Regions from separate parts of the Pectobacterium parvum genome, predicted to be linked through region 1. Evidence: predicted binding sites of a transcription regulator. Region 1 holds the regulator's gene; the other holds the start of a gene.
What was found. The regulator PhoB, encoded in region 1, activates phosphate uptake and scavenging genes when phosphate is short. The targets are predictions, from matches to a motif close to CTGTCATAAAACTGNCNNAT.
Positions count from the first base shown of each region.

Region 2: glpT (glycerol-3-phosphate transporter) is a predicted target of PhoB. The motif match lies at 1,900-1,919, and genes of this name have one in related genera.

Region 1 is NZ_CP087392.1:3,515,764-3,522,503, forward strand. It holds gene LOZ86_RS15780 (PstS family phosphate ABC transporter substrate-binding protein) at 1-206, opposite strand, end outside; gene phoR (phosphate regulon sensor histidine kinase PhoR) at 222-1,544, opposite strand; gene phoB (phosphate response regulator transcription factor PhoB) at 1,572-2,261, opposite strand; gene sbcD (exonuclease subunit SbcD) at 2,556-3,794, shown strand; gene LOZ86_RS15800 (SbcC/MukB-like Walker B domain-containing protein) at 3,791-6,740, shown strand, end outside.
Region 2 is NZ_CP087392.1:559,356-566,095, forward strand. It holds gene glpQ (glycerophosphodiester phosphodiesterase) at 1-376, opposite strand, end outside; gene glpT (glycerol-3-phosphate transporter) at 452-1,801, opposite strand; gene glpA (anaerobic glycerol-3-phosphate dehydrogenase subunit A) at 2,236-3,906, shown strand; gene glpB (glycerol-3-phosphate dehydrogenase subunit GlpB) at 3,896-5,158, shown strand; gene glpC (anaerobic glycerol-3-phosphate dehydrogenase subunit GlpC) at 5,155-6,366, shown strand.

The DNA.
Region 1 (6,740 bases):
GCAGAGGACGACCCAGCGGCCTGAATCTGTAAATTCACGTTCGGGTAATGCTGGCTGAAATCCGCCGCCCAGAAGGCCATCAGGTTAGCCAGCGTATCGGACCCCGCGCTGGAGAGGTTGCCCGCCAGCATCTGACGAGGTTGTGCGGAGCACAACGCGCTGAGCAGCAGTAAAAAAGCGCCTGCAATACGAGTGGCGGATGTCATAGATAGCGTTTTCCGTCAGGCTGAAGGTTTCACCGTATTTTCAGCCAGAGAGGCAGGGACAATCAACCGATTCGGCAACGTAAAGACGAAACGTGAGCCCAGACCATCCTCACTCATGATTTCCAGACGGGAATCGTGATGGCTGAGCGCATGCTTAACAATCGCCAGCCCCAGTCCGCTGCCGCCCGTTTGTCGTGAGCGCGCCTTATCCACACGATAAAAGCGTTCCGTCAGGCGCGGCAAGTGCTCGGCCGCAATGCCCGGCCCGTTATCGCTGACCTGAAATTGCGCGCCCTGCGGGATCTTCTGCCAGCAAACTTCGATACGCGTTCCCGCTGGCGTATGGTTGACCGCGTTATACACCAGATTGGATACCGCACTGCGAAGCTGTTCTTCATTACCAAACACGCGGAGGCTTTCGTTCACACGAAAGACGATCTCATGACGCCCCTGACTCAGCGTCTGCGCTTCGCGCTGCAATACGCGCAGCATCAATGGAATATCGACTTTTTCATTCAGATCGATTGCCGTCGCCGCCTCAATACGGGACAGGGTGAGCAGTTGTTTGACCAACCCGTCCATGCGTCGAGTTTGCTCCTGCATGGTATTCAGCGCTTTCCCGCGTAGCGCCGCATCCAGCGTTTCTTCTTGCATCATTTCCAGATAACCCTGCAACACCGTCAGCGGCGTACGCAGTTCATGGCTCACGTTGGCAAAAAAGTTACGTCTGGCGCCTTCAAGCTGGTGCATTTGCGTAATATCACGCACCACCATCAGTAGCTGGCCTTCGGAATAGGGCATCACGCGGAATTCAACATGGTGGGAATTATTCAACTGCAGCGTGAGAGGACGGCTAAAATCCTGTCCTTTCATGTAATTCGTGAATTCGGGATAGCGCAATAAGTTAAGGATATTCTGACCGTTATCTTCCGGCCAGCGGAAATTTAACAGGTGCTGCGCCAGATGGTTACACCAGAAGATCGTGCCTTCTTCGGTGGTGATCACCACGGCATCGGGTAAGGATTCGGCACCGCTGCGAAAGCGCTTAATCAGAAGCGCCAGTTCACGACGTCGACGTCGATTACGCAACTGCATCTGATAGAGCCCGTAAAACAGCGGCTCCCAGCTCCAGCGACCAGGTGGTGGCGTCATGCTGCGGTCAACCCACAACCAATAAGAGAGTTTTAGCTGGTTATAAAAATTCCAGCACAGTAAGCCTAATACGGCGACCAGCAGAAACCAGGGCAGATAGCCAAAAATCAGCCCCAGCAGTAAAGCGGGCAAACAAAAAAAAGCTAGCTCCAATGCCAGCCTTTTCCAGGATAAACGTTCTAGCACGTTAATGTGTCTCCGGTTACGATCACCTCAGTAACGCGTTGAAAAACGGTAGCCCGTTCCCCGAACGGTTTGCACCATTTTGTCATGTCCGCTGGTTTCCAGCGCTTTACGCAGGCGACGAATATGGACGTCGACAGTACGATCCTCAACATAAACGTTAGTGCCCCAAACGTGATTCAGCAACTGCTCCCGGCTATAAACACGTTCAGGATGCGTCATAAAGAAATGCAGCAGTTTAAATTCCGTCGGTCCCATGTCCAACGCGTGCTCTTCGGTCGTCACGCGATGTGAGGAAGGATCGAGGCTCAGGCCACGCATTTCAATCACTTCTTCCACTGCCATCGGTGAAATCCGACGCATCACGGCTTTGATACGCGCCACCAACTCTTTGGGTGAAAACGGTTTGGTAATGTAATCATCCGCTCCCACTTCAAGCCCGCGCACGCGGTCTTCTTCTTCGCCACGCGCGGTTAACATCATCACCGGAATATCACGCGTCAGTGCTTCGCGCTTCATATGCTTGATGAATTGCAGGCCCGACCCACCTGGCAGCATCCAGTCCAATAACACCAGTTCCGGGAATGGCTCCGACAGTTGCGTTACCGCGCTGTCATAGTCTTCAGCTTCAACGGGTTGATAACCATTTTGTTCCAGTACAAAGCAGACCATTTCACGAATTGGTGCTTCATCTTCCACGACTAATATGCGTTTTGCCATTGTTAATCCTGTCGTTAATCATCGTCGCTGTTAGCAGGCGGAGGCATTATGCGTCAGTTTTATGACAGATTTATGAAAAACGCACGGACCGCTCTGCACGATTGTTACAGCGCGTACATCCGATTTTTCGAGCCGCTTTCCAAACTCCTGATTCCACCGCGACAGCCGCCATCCCTGCTATATATAATCATGGCATTACGATGACAAAGCACCATGGCGACGACACACCCTTTCACATAATAAATAATGACAACGTCATCCACCGCCACGCGGCATGAATATCGAGAGAACACGATGCGCATTATCCACACCGCCGATTGGCATTTAGGGCAATATTTTTATACCAAAAGTCGCGCTGCTGAGCATCAGGCTTTTCTAAACTGGCTTATCGTTCAGGTGGAACAACATCAGGTCGATGCCATTATCGTTGCTGGCGATATTTTTGATAACGGCTCGCCCCCCAGCTATGCGCGGGAAATGTATTATAGCTTCGTGGTCGCGCTACAGCGCACAGGCTGCCAGCTCATCGTTCTCGGTGGTAACCACGATTCTGTCGCGATGCTAAACGAATCCCGCGAGCTGCTTGCCTGCCTGAACACACGGGTGATTGCCTGCGCCAGCGACGATCCGGCCCAACAGGTGCTTCTGCTGGAAAACCGTCAGCGGCAGCCCGGTGCCCTGCTCTGTGCAATTCCTTTTTTACGTCCGCGTGATGTATTGACCAGCAAAGCCGGGCAATCCGGGGATGAAAAACAGCTGGCGCTACAGGAAGCGATTACCGCGCACTACCAGCAGTGTTACCAACTGGCTTGCCAAAAGCGCGACGAGCTTGGCCTGCCGCTGCCGATTATCGCAACCGGGCACCTGACGACGATTGGCGCAACCGCCTCGGAATCCGTGCGCGATATCTATATTGGTACGCTCGATGCCTTCCCTGCTCAGGCTTTTCCTCCTGCGGATTATATCGCGCTCGGCCATATTCACCGCCCACAGCGCGTGACCCAAAGCGAGCACATTCGCTACAGCGGTTCGCCCATCCCGTTGAGTTTTGATGAACTAAACAGTGAAAAATCCGTTTGTCTGGTGAGCTTTGCACCTGACACGTCACCGCAAACACCTCCGCAGATAGACATCCTGCCGATTCCCATGACTCAGCCGATGCAGCTGATTAAAGGCAGCCTGAGCGATATTGAAAAACAGCTGGCCACCTTCCAGAACTATCAGGGCGATAAACCCGTGTGGTTGGATATTGAAATCAACACGCAGGATTATCTGAGCGACATGCAAAAACGCATTCAGGCGATGACCGAGAACCTGCCCGTGGAGGTGTTGCTGCTGCGCCGCACGCGTGAACAGCGCCTGCAGGCGATTACCCGACAGGACAAGGAAACGCTGAACGAACTGAGCGTACATGACGTTTTTGAACGTCGTCTGGCAACGGAGACAGACATGGAAGACAGCCGCCAGCAGCGTGTTCGCACGCTGTTTAATCAGGTTATTGATGAACTGGAAAATAGCGAGACGGCCAAATGAAGATTCTCAGTCTGCGCTTAAAGAACCTTAATGCGCTGAAAGGCGAATGGAAGATCGATTTCACACAGGAGCCGTTTTCCAGCAACGGCTTATTTGCCATTACCGGCCCGACCGGCGCGGGAAAAACCACGCTGCTGGATGCGATCTGTCTGGCGCTGTATCACGAAACGCCACGGCTTGGCCTGCTTTCCGCCAGCCAGAATGACCTGATGACGCGTAATACCGCAGAGTGCCTTGCTGAGGTTGAGTTCGAGGTTAAAGGCGTCGGATATCGCGCCTTCTGGAGCCAGCGTCGGGCAAGAAACGCGCCAGACGGCAACTTACAGTCTCCCAAAGCTGAACTCGCGCTCATTGAAGACGGCAAAATTCTGTGTGAAAAGCTCAATGATAAGAAAGAGATGATCACACAGCTCACCGGGCTGGATTTCGGCCGCTTCACGCGATCCATGATGCTGTCGCAGGGGCAATTTGCCGCCTTCCTCAACGCCAAAGCAGATGACCGAGCGGAACTGCTGGAAGAGCTGACCGGCACGGACATCTACGGCCTGATTTCCGAACGTGTCTATGACAAGCACAAGCAGGCAAACGTCGCACTGAACACGCTACAGGCGCGCGCATCAGGCATTCAACTGCTGACCGATGACCAGCGTCAGCAGGTGGAAGAACAGCTTGCCGAGCTGATCCAGCAGGAGCAACGGGGCAACGTAGAACGTGAGCAAGCGCTGACTACGCTGCGCTGGTTTGAGCAACTGACGCAGCAGCACGCTCAGCTAGCCAACACGCAGGCGCAACATGCGAGCGCCGAATCCGCTATTCAGCAGGCTAAACCGCAGCTCGACAGGTTAACTCACAGCGAACCAGCAGAAAAACTGAGGCCGCTACATCAGGAACGAGAGCGCTATCGACAGGAATCTCTTACGCTGGCACAGCGTATTGAACAACTGACCGGGAAGCAGGCCGCCGAGCAGGTGATGTTAACCGCGCTACGCCAGCAGGAAGAAAAAGCAGAGCTGGAGGTTAGTGAGCACAAACGGGTACGCCAGCAGCAAGAGCAAGTGATCAACGAACAGGTTGTGCCACTTGACCATCGCATTACTACGCTGGTGCAACAAAAAGTGCAGCAGCAGGATGAACTGGCAAAAACACAGGCTCGTCTGCACGCCGATGAAAGCAAACAAACCCAGACAGCGGCAGAACAGCAGCAGGCTACACAGCAGCTTGAACAGATCCAGTCTTACCGCCAGCAACACGCGCATCATCAGCAGTGGGGAGAACAACTTCCTCTGTGGCGCACCCAGTTCCGGCAATTGCGCCAGCTTCAGGACGAGCAAGAGAAGCTGAAGCAAAAACAGACGCAGCACACCGCACAGTCGGCAGTGCTACAGCAAGAGACGGTGACGCTGGCGGCAGAGCAGCGTGAACAACAAGCGGTCGTTGATGCCGCCCGTCAGCAGTTCATGCAACACGATGAGACACAGCAAAAACAGGACGCGCACCAGTCGCTTTCCACCCTGCAACAGCAGTTTAATCAACGCATTGACCAGCGCGCTGAACGCCAACGGCTCGCGACAATCAGCGACCAGTTCCAGCGCCTGCACGTTCGCAAACAACAGTACCTAGCCAAGCAGGATGAGGTACAAGGGCATATCAGCCAGTCAGAAATATTGAAGAAACAGCAGCAATCTGAGTATGAGCAGCGAAGCCAGCATCTGGTCGATCTAGAAACGGTGCTCCGGCAGGAAGAGCGTATCGTTAAGCTGGAAGCCGAACGCCAGCGGCTCCAGGCTGGAGACGCGTGTCCGCTATGTGGTTCAACCGAGCATCCGGCTATCGAACGCTATCAGGCGCTGCAACCGTCTGAAACCCAAAGCCGCCTGACGGCGCTACAGCAGGAAGTGAACCAGTTAACGACAGCGCTGGCGAATACGACTGCACAGTTGGCCTCGCTAGCGCAACAGCGGGAACAGCTACAACAGGAGATCGCTCAGCTCGATAGCGAACATCATGCCCTGCGGCAACAGTGGCAAGATGTCAGTGAGCGCTTACAAGTTAACTACACGCTGGAACAACCGGATGAGATCGCAGTCTGGCTTACGCAAAATGAAGCCGAAGAACAGGCTATTCGACAGCAGATTACCGCACGCGAGCAATTGCAAAAACAGTGGCAGGAAAGTAAGGATTTACTGACTGCCGCAGAGGCAGTGCAGCGGGAACTCGACCAGAAAATCGCGCTCAACACCCAGCAGCAAACTTCGCTAAGCGTTACGCAGCAAGAAATCGAGCTGTCGCTGCAAAACGTGCACCAGCAGATCACGCAGCACACTCAGGAAATCACGCAGACGCTGGCAACCTTAAGCCTTGTTCTACCTGAAGCCGACGCACAGAATGACTGGCTGGCTCAGCGCGAGAACGAGTGGCAGGTCTGGAAAACCAAAGAACAGGAGCAATCTCGCTTAGTTCCTCTATTAGCAACGCTGGAAAGCGATCTTCAGCATCTGAATCGCAGCGTGACCGAGTCAAAACAACAGCTCCAAACCCAGCAACAGCACGTGGAACAGCTCCTCGCGTTGCTCAACGCGAGCCAAAAAGAGCGACAGGCACTTTTCGGCGACAGACAAATCGCGGCTGTACGCGAACAGCTACAGCGCACCAGCCAGCAGTATGACGATGCGCTCAGGCTAGCCCTGTCAGCTCGTCAGCAAACCGAAACGGCGTTGAGCCGTCTGACGGGAGAGCTGGCTAGCACGCAACAGCAGTATGAACAGAGCACGCGCCAGCATGAAAGTGCGACCGAACGTTTTATTCAGGCTTTGCAACAAAGCACTTTCGCCGATGAAGCCACGTTCCTCAATGCGCTGCTTGATGAGCAGGAACGCCAGACGTTGCAGGCATGGAAGGAAGAACTGTATCAGCGTTTGCAGCAGGCGGCGGCCCTTCATCAGCAGG
Region 2 (6,740 bases), 1.7 Mb from region 1:
GTACCTGCTTGCCGTCTTTGATGTCGAACCCTTCGGTAAATTTCAGTGACTTGATTTCTTTCAGCGTGAAATCGATGGCGTAAAAGCGTCCATCTTTGCGGGCGCGCTGCGGAAAGCGTTCTGCCACGTCGGTCACGCGATCCAGATAGTGATCATGCAGGACAATGAGCGCGTTATCTTTGGTGAGCACCAGATCTTGCTCCAGATAATCGGCCCCCTGAGCGTAGGCCATCGCTTTCGCCGGAAGCGTATGCTCGGGCAGATAGCCGCTGGCACCACGGTGGGCAATAACGATTTTGTCGGTTGATGAAGCGGAAGCACTAAAGGAAACGGAGAGCGCGAGGGCGGAGAGTAGGGATATTACGGTAACGTTCATGCGATCAAACCTCTTTCTGTTGAGAGAAAGGCGGCGTCATCAGGACGCCGCCAGAGGGATGCTTACAAGAGCGGGTTAGGCGCGATTGGCTAACTCTGCTTTATGCTTTTTCTCATTCAGCATAACAACAACCAGCAGAAGTACAGCCAGAATGCTGCCGCCGATCATGACCATGAAGCCGCCGTCCCAACCGAAGAAGTCAACGGTGTAGCCGACGATGGCGCTAGCGGCAACAGAACCGCCGAGGTAGCCGAACAGGCCGGTGAAGCCCGCTGCGGTACCCGCTGCTTTTTTCGGTGCCAGTTCCAGTGCATGCAGACCAATCAGCATGACCGGGCCGTAAATCAGGAAGCCGATGACGATCATACAGGCCATGTCCACACCCGGGTTACCGGCTGGGTTCATCCAGTAAACGATAGTTGCTATTGTCACCAGCGTCATGAAGAACACGCCTGTTGCACCACGGTTACCTTTGAAGACCTTGTCGGACATCCAGCCGCACAGCAGTGTGCCCGGAATACCTGCATATTCGTAGAAGAAATAGGCCCAGGAAGACTTATCCAGTGCGAAGTGTTTAACTTCCTTCAGGTAGGTCGGTGACCAGTCGAGGATACCGTAACGCAGCAGGTAAACGAAGACGTTGGCGATCGCGATGTACCACAGCAGTTTGTTGGGGAAAACGTACTGCATGAAGATCTGCTTAGCCGTCAGTTCTTCTTCCGCTTTTTCATTGTAATCAACCGGATAATCGTTTTTGTACTCTTCAATCGGTGGCAGGCCACAGGATTGCGGCGTGTCACGCATCAGTGCAAAAGCGATCATGGCAATCAGAATGGCGGCGAAGGCCGGCATATAGAGTGCAGCTTTCCAGTCGTTGAACCAGGCCATACCCAGCAGGAACAGCAGAGGAGGAATACCACCGCCGACGTTGTGAGCACAGTTCCATACGGACACGATGCCACCACGTTCTTTCTGCGACCACCAGTGAACCATCGTACGTCCGCACGGCGGCCAGCCCATACCCTGGAACCATCCGCACAGGAACAGCAGGACGAACATAATCGCAATGCTGGATGTTGCCCACGGCACGAAGCCCATGAACAGCATGACCGCCGCTGACAGAATCAGACCCGCAGGCAGGAACACGCGCGGGTTAGAACGGTCGGATATCGATCCCATGATGAATTTGGAAAAACCGTAGGCAATGGAGATGCCCGACAGCGCAAAACCGAGGTCACCGCGTGAGAAGCCCTGGTCGATCAGATAAGGCATGGCAAGTGCGAAGTTTTTACGCACCAGATAGTAGGCGGCGTAGCCAAAAAAGATCCCCATGAAAATCTGCCAACGCAGGCGGCGATAGAGCGGATCGACGTGTTCTTGCGACACGCGCGGCTGGTGGGCGGCGGGCCTAAAAATACTCAGCATAGATATCTCCAATGCGAAAAAAAACGAGAGCTTTTTTGTTCTATTACGAACGTTATTGTAAGGGGGTAGCGTGCAAATGAGTGTGATTCATGACGCTGATGTTACACTTTTATGAAACTGTGACGATTTTTGTGCTCATGTTAACAGAATCGAAAAATTACACAGTGCGGTTTTAGTGACCCAAATCACACTTATTGTTTTTAAACCCCGTCTTGTTTTCGTTTAGTGTTCGTTTTTGCTCTTTATCAAACATTAACCCTTCTTTTTGTGTCCCAATAGCAACATATACGCCCTAAATAATTCGAGCTGCGTGAAGGCGGCAACCGCGCGAATCCCCAGGAGCTTACTCAGGTAAGTGACTGGGGGGAGTAAGGGCAGCTAACGCACAAGCAGCTTGAAGTATGACGGGGATACCATCCGCCTGGAGCGAGAACATGATGCAAAATACGGGGAACTGGCGTGAAACTGACGTGGTTGTCATCGGCGGTGGTGCGACGGGGGCGGGTACGGCACGAGACTGTGCCCTGCGCGGACTGCGCTGCCTGCTGCTTGAACGTTATGACATTGCGACCGGGGCGACCGGGCGTAATCACGGCTTATTACACAGCGGCGCCCGCTATGCGGTAACCGATGGTGAGTCTGCCCGCGAATGTATTGAAGAAAACCAGATTCTCCGGCGGATTGCTCGCCACTGTATTGAGCCTACCGACGGTCTGTTTATCACCTTGCCAGAAGACGATCTCGGCTGGCAGGCGCAGTTTATTACCGCCTGCCAGCAGGCTGGGATTCACGCTCAGGCGTTGGATCCGCAGGAAGCGCTACGGCTGGAACCGGCGGCAAACCCGACGCTGATTGGCGCGGTGCGCGTGCCGGATGGTTCGGTCGATCCTTTTCGCCTGACGGCGGCCAACATGATTGATGCCTGCGAGCACGGTGCGGAAGTACTGACCTATCATGAGGTTATCGGGCTGATTCGTCAGGGCGACCGTATTACCGGCGTGCGCGTTTTCGACCATAAAAAAGGTGTAGAAACAGAAATCTATGCACAGGTGGTGGTCAACGCGGGCGGTATCTGGGGGCAACACATTGCGGAATATGCCGATCTGCGCGTGCGTATGTTTCCGGCAAAAGGCGCGCTGTTGATTCTTGGACACCGCATCAACAACATGGTGATCAACCGCTGCCGTAAACCGGCGGATGCCGACATTCTGGTACCGGGCGATACCATTTCGCTGATTGGCACCACCTCAACCCACATCGATTACGATCAAATCGACAATATGCTGGTAACGCCTGCTGAGGTGGAAACGCTGATGCGGGAAGGTTCGATGCTGGCACCGAAGCTGGCGAGCACGCGCATTCTACGCGCCTATGCGGGCGTCCGACCGCTGGTTGCCAGCGATAGCGACCCCAGTGGACGCAGCGTGAGCCGTGGCATTGTGCTGCTCGACCATGCCAGCCGCGATGGGCTGGAAGGGTTTATTACCATCACCGGCGGCAAGCTGATGACCTACCGCCTGATGGCGGAGTGGGTGACTGACGCTATTTGCAAAAAGCTGGGTCATGACGTGGCTTGCTCAACGGCACAGACGCCGCTGCCTGGTTCTGAATCGCTGGAGGCGGTGAAATCCGCGCCTCACGCCCTGTCTGCTTATCCTGCGGCAAAACCGCTCTCTGCGCCGCTGCGCGGTTCGGCGATTTATCGCCACGGTGAACGTGCTGGGAGAATGTTGTCCGGTGAGCGTCTGGACCGCAGTCTGGTGTGTGAATGCGAGGCGGTGACGGCGGGAGAAGTGCGCTACGCCGTGGAATCATTGCAGGTGAATAACCTGATTGACCTGCGTCGGCGTACTCGCGTGGGTATGGGCACCTGTCAGGGCGAACTGTGCGCCTGTCGGGCGGCGGGTCTATTGTGCCGTCTGGGCACCGCGACGCCGGAGCAATCGCTCACGCAGCTCAGCCAGTTTTTGAACGAACGCTGGAAAGGCATTCGCCCGATTGCGTGGGGCAATGCGCTGCGCGAAAGCGAATTTACCAGCTGGATTTATCAGGGATTGTGCGGCCTGTCGGCCAGCGACAGTCAGGAGGATCGTCATGCGCTATGACGTTGTGATTATCGGTGGCGGACTGGCGGGATTGACCTGCGGGATTCGCTTATTGGAGCAGGGGAAACGCTGCGCGATTGTCAGCGCGGGGCAGAATGCACTGCATTTTTCTTCCGGCGCGCTGGATTTACTCTCCCATCTTCCCGACGGACAGCCTGTGAGCCAGCCGCTCGATGCGCTGGATGAATTGGCGCGTCAGGCCCCTCATCACCCTTATTCCCGGATGGGCGCGGCGGCAGTGGCGGCCCTGTTGCCACAGGCCGAGGCGCTGCTGGCACGCAGCAATATCACCCTGCTGGGCAATCATCAGCAGAACCATTGGCGCATGACGCCGTTAGGCAAGTTTCGCGCCTGCTGGCTGAGTCCGGTCGATGGCGTAACGCGTGGTTTGCTGGATTCCCGCTTTGGCGACAATCCGCTGATTGCGGGAATCGAAGGCTTTCTGGATTTTCAGTCCCGTATTGTGGCCGGCACGCTTCAGGCGCAGGGGATCGCGGCACGCAGTGATGAGCTCAAGCTGCCCGTGCTGGATCGGTTGCGTCAGAGCCCCAGCGAATTCCGGTCGGTCAATATCGCCCGCGTACTTGACCGACCGGAAAATCGTTCGGCACTGGTGGAAGAGCTGTCGCTTCTGGCTAACGGGAACGATGCCATCATCATGCCCGCCTGTCTGGGATTGGACAGCCCTGAAATCATCAATGAACTCGCTGATGCGTTAGGTAAACCGGTGCTGCTGTTACCGACATTGCCGCCGTCATTGCTCGGATTACGTCTGCATCAGGCGCTGTCGCAGCGCTTTCGCCAACTGGGTGGCATGGTGATGCCGGGCGATCGCGCGGTGCGCGCCTCGCTGTCGCCGCAGGAGATTGCGATTCATAGCCACCATCATCGTGATATTCCGCTGCGGGCGAAGCACGCGGTGCTGGCGAGCGGTAGCTTCTTCAGTAACGGGCTGGTGACGCAGTTTGATCGGGTGACCGAACCGGTCTTTGGGCTGGACATTCGATTCGCTGACCAGCGCGAGGGCTGGAGCCAGCAGGATGTGTTTGCGCCGCAGCCTTATATGCAATTTGGCGCGATGGTCGATGAACATCTGCATCCGCGCATTGGGGGTGAAACGGTCAACAACCTGTACGCGATTGGCTCGGTGCTGGAAGGCTTCGACCCGATTGTGCAGGGATGTGGAGCCGGGGTTTCCTTGCTTAGCGCACTTCATGTTGCCGAACAGATTTTGAAGGAGGGCAACCCATGAGCCTGCTTAGCGATAATAGTTTTGAAGATTGCATCAAGTGTACGGTCTGTACCACGTACTGCCCAGTTTCGCGCGTGAATCCGCTTTATCCCGGCCCGAAACAGGCTGGGCCGGACGGCGAACGCCTGCGGCGTAAAGATCCGGCGCTGTATGATGATGCGCTGAAATACTGCACCAACTGCAAACGTTGTGAAGTTGCGTGCCCGTCGGATGTCAAAATTGGCGACATTATTCAGCGTGCAAAGGGGACGCACAGCACTCACAAGCCGACGCTGCGCGATGCGATTCTGAGCCATACCGATCTCATGGGGTCGATAGCCACGCCGTTTGCACCGCTGGTCAATACGGCGACCAGCCTGAAGCCGGTGCGCCAGCTGCTGGATAAAGCGTTGAAAATCGACCATCGTCGCCAGTTACCGAAATATTCATTCGGCACCTTCCGGCGCTGGTATCGCCAGCAGGCAGCAAAGCAGCGGGCTTATGATGAGCAGATCGCCTACTTCCACGGCTGCTATGTGAACTACAACCATCCACAGCTGGGTAAAGATCTGGTTCAGGTTTTTAACGCGATGGGCATTGGCGTCCAGTTGCTGAATAAAGAGAAGTGCTGCGGCGTTCCGCTGATCGCCAATGGTTTTCACGACAAGGCCAGAAAGCAGGCACACGCCAATATCAAATCGCTGGATGAAGCGATCAATCAGAAATCCCTGCCGGTGGTGGCGACGTCATCCAGCTGTACGTTCACGCTGCGAGACGAATATCCACATCTGCTGGGCGTGGATAACGGTCATGTGCGTGATGGTGTCGAACTGGTGACGCGCCAGCTCTACCGCCTGCTGGAAGAAGAAGGACGCACGCTGCCGCTGGGTAAATTGCCGCTGCGGGTGGCGTATCACACGCCTTGTCACCTGGAACGTATGGGCTGGACGGCGTATACCCTGGCGCTGCTGCAACGCATCCCCGGTCTTGAGCTGGTAATGTTGGATTCCCAGTGCTGTGGCATTGCGGGCACCTACGGCTTCAAGAAAGAGAATTACGCCACGTCGCAAGGCATTGGTGCACCGCTGTTCCAGCAGATTGAAGAGAGCGGCGTCGATATCGTGGTGACGGACTGCGAAACCTGTAAATGGCAGATTGAGATGTCGACCAGCAAACGGTGTGAGCACCCAATCACTCTGTTGGCGAGGTCACTGGCGCAGCCAGAGTAAAAATCTGGCAGAAACGTGTTTCCGGGCATGTAACGATTGGAAACACGAAGCGTCGCGGGCCTCACTCTGAAGGGGCGCTGCAAGCAGCGTTCAAATCTGCTCCTGGCAGATTTGTCACCCGAATCATTTACCTGAGTAAGCTCATCGGGATGACATGAGAGACATCCTGTCTCTCATCGAAGGCCAGCCGTTGGCTGGTCAAATTCGTTCCCGATGAATTTGTCCTTCTCTTGCCGCCTTCCTGAAACTCGAATTATTTAGTGTATAGAATCATATTTTTATAAATTAACGAATTACCATGATGAGTGACGTGATTAATTAATTTGTTCATATAATTAACTTCGTAAATATATAGCTATCATATTTCCTGGTTG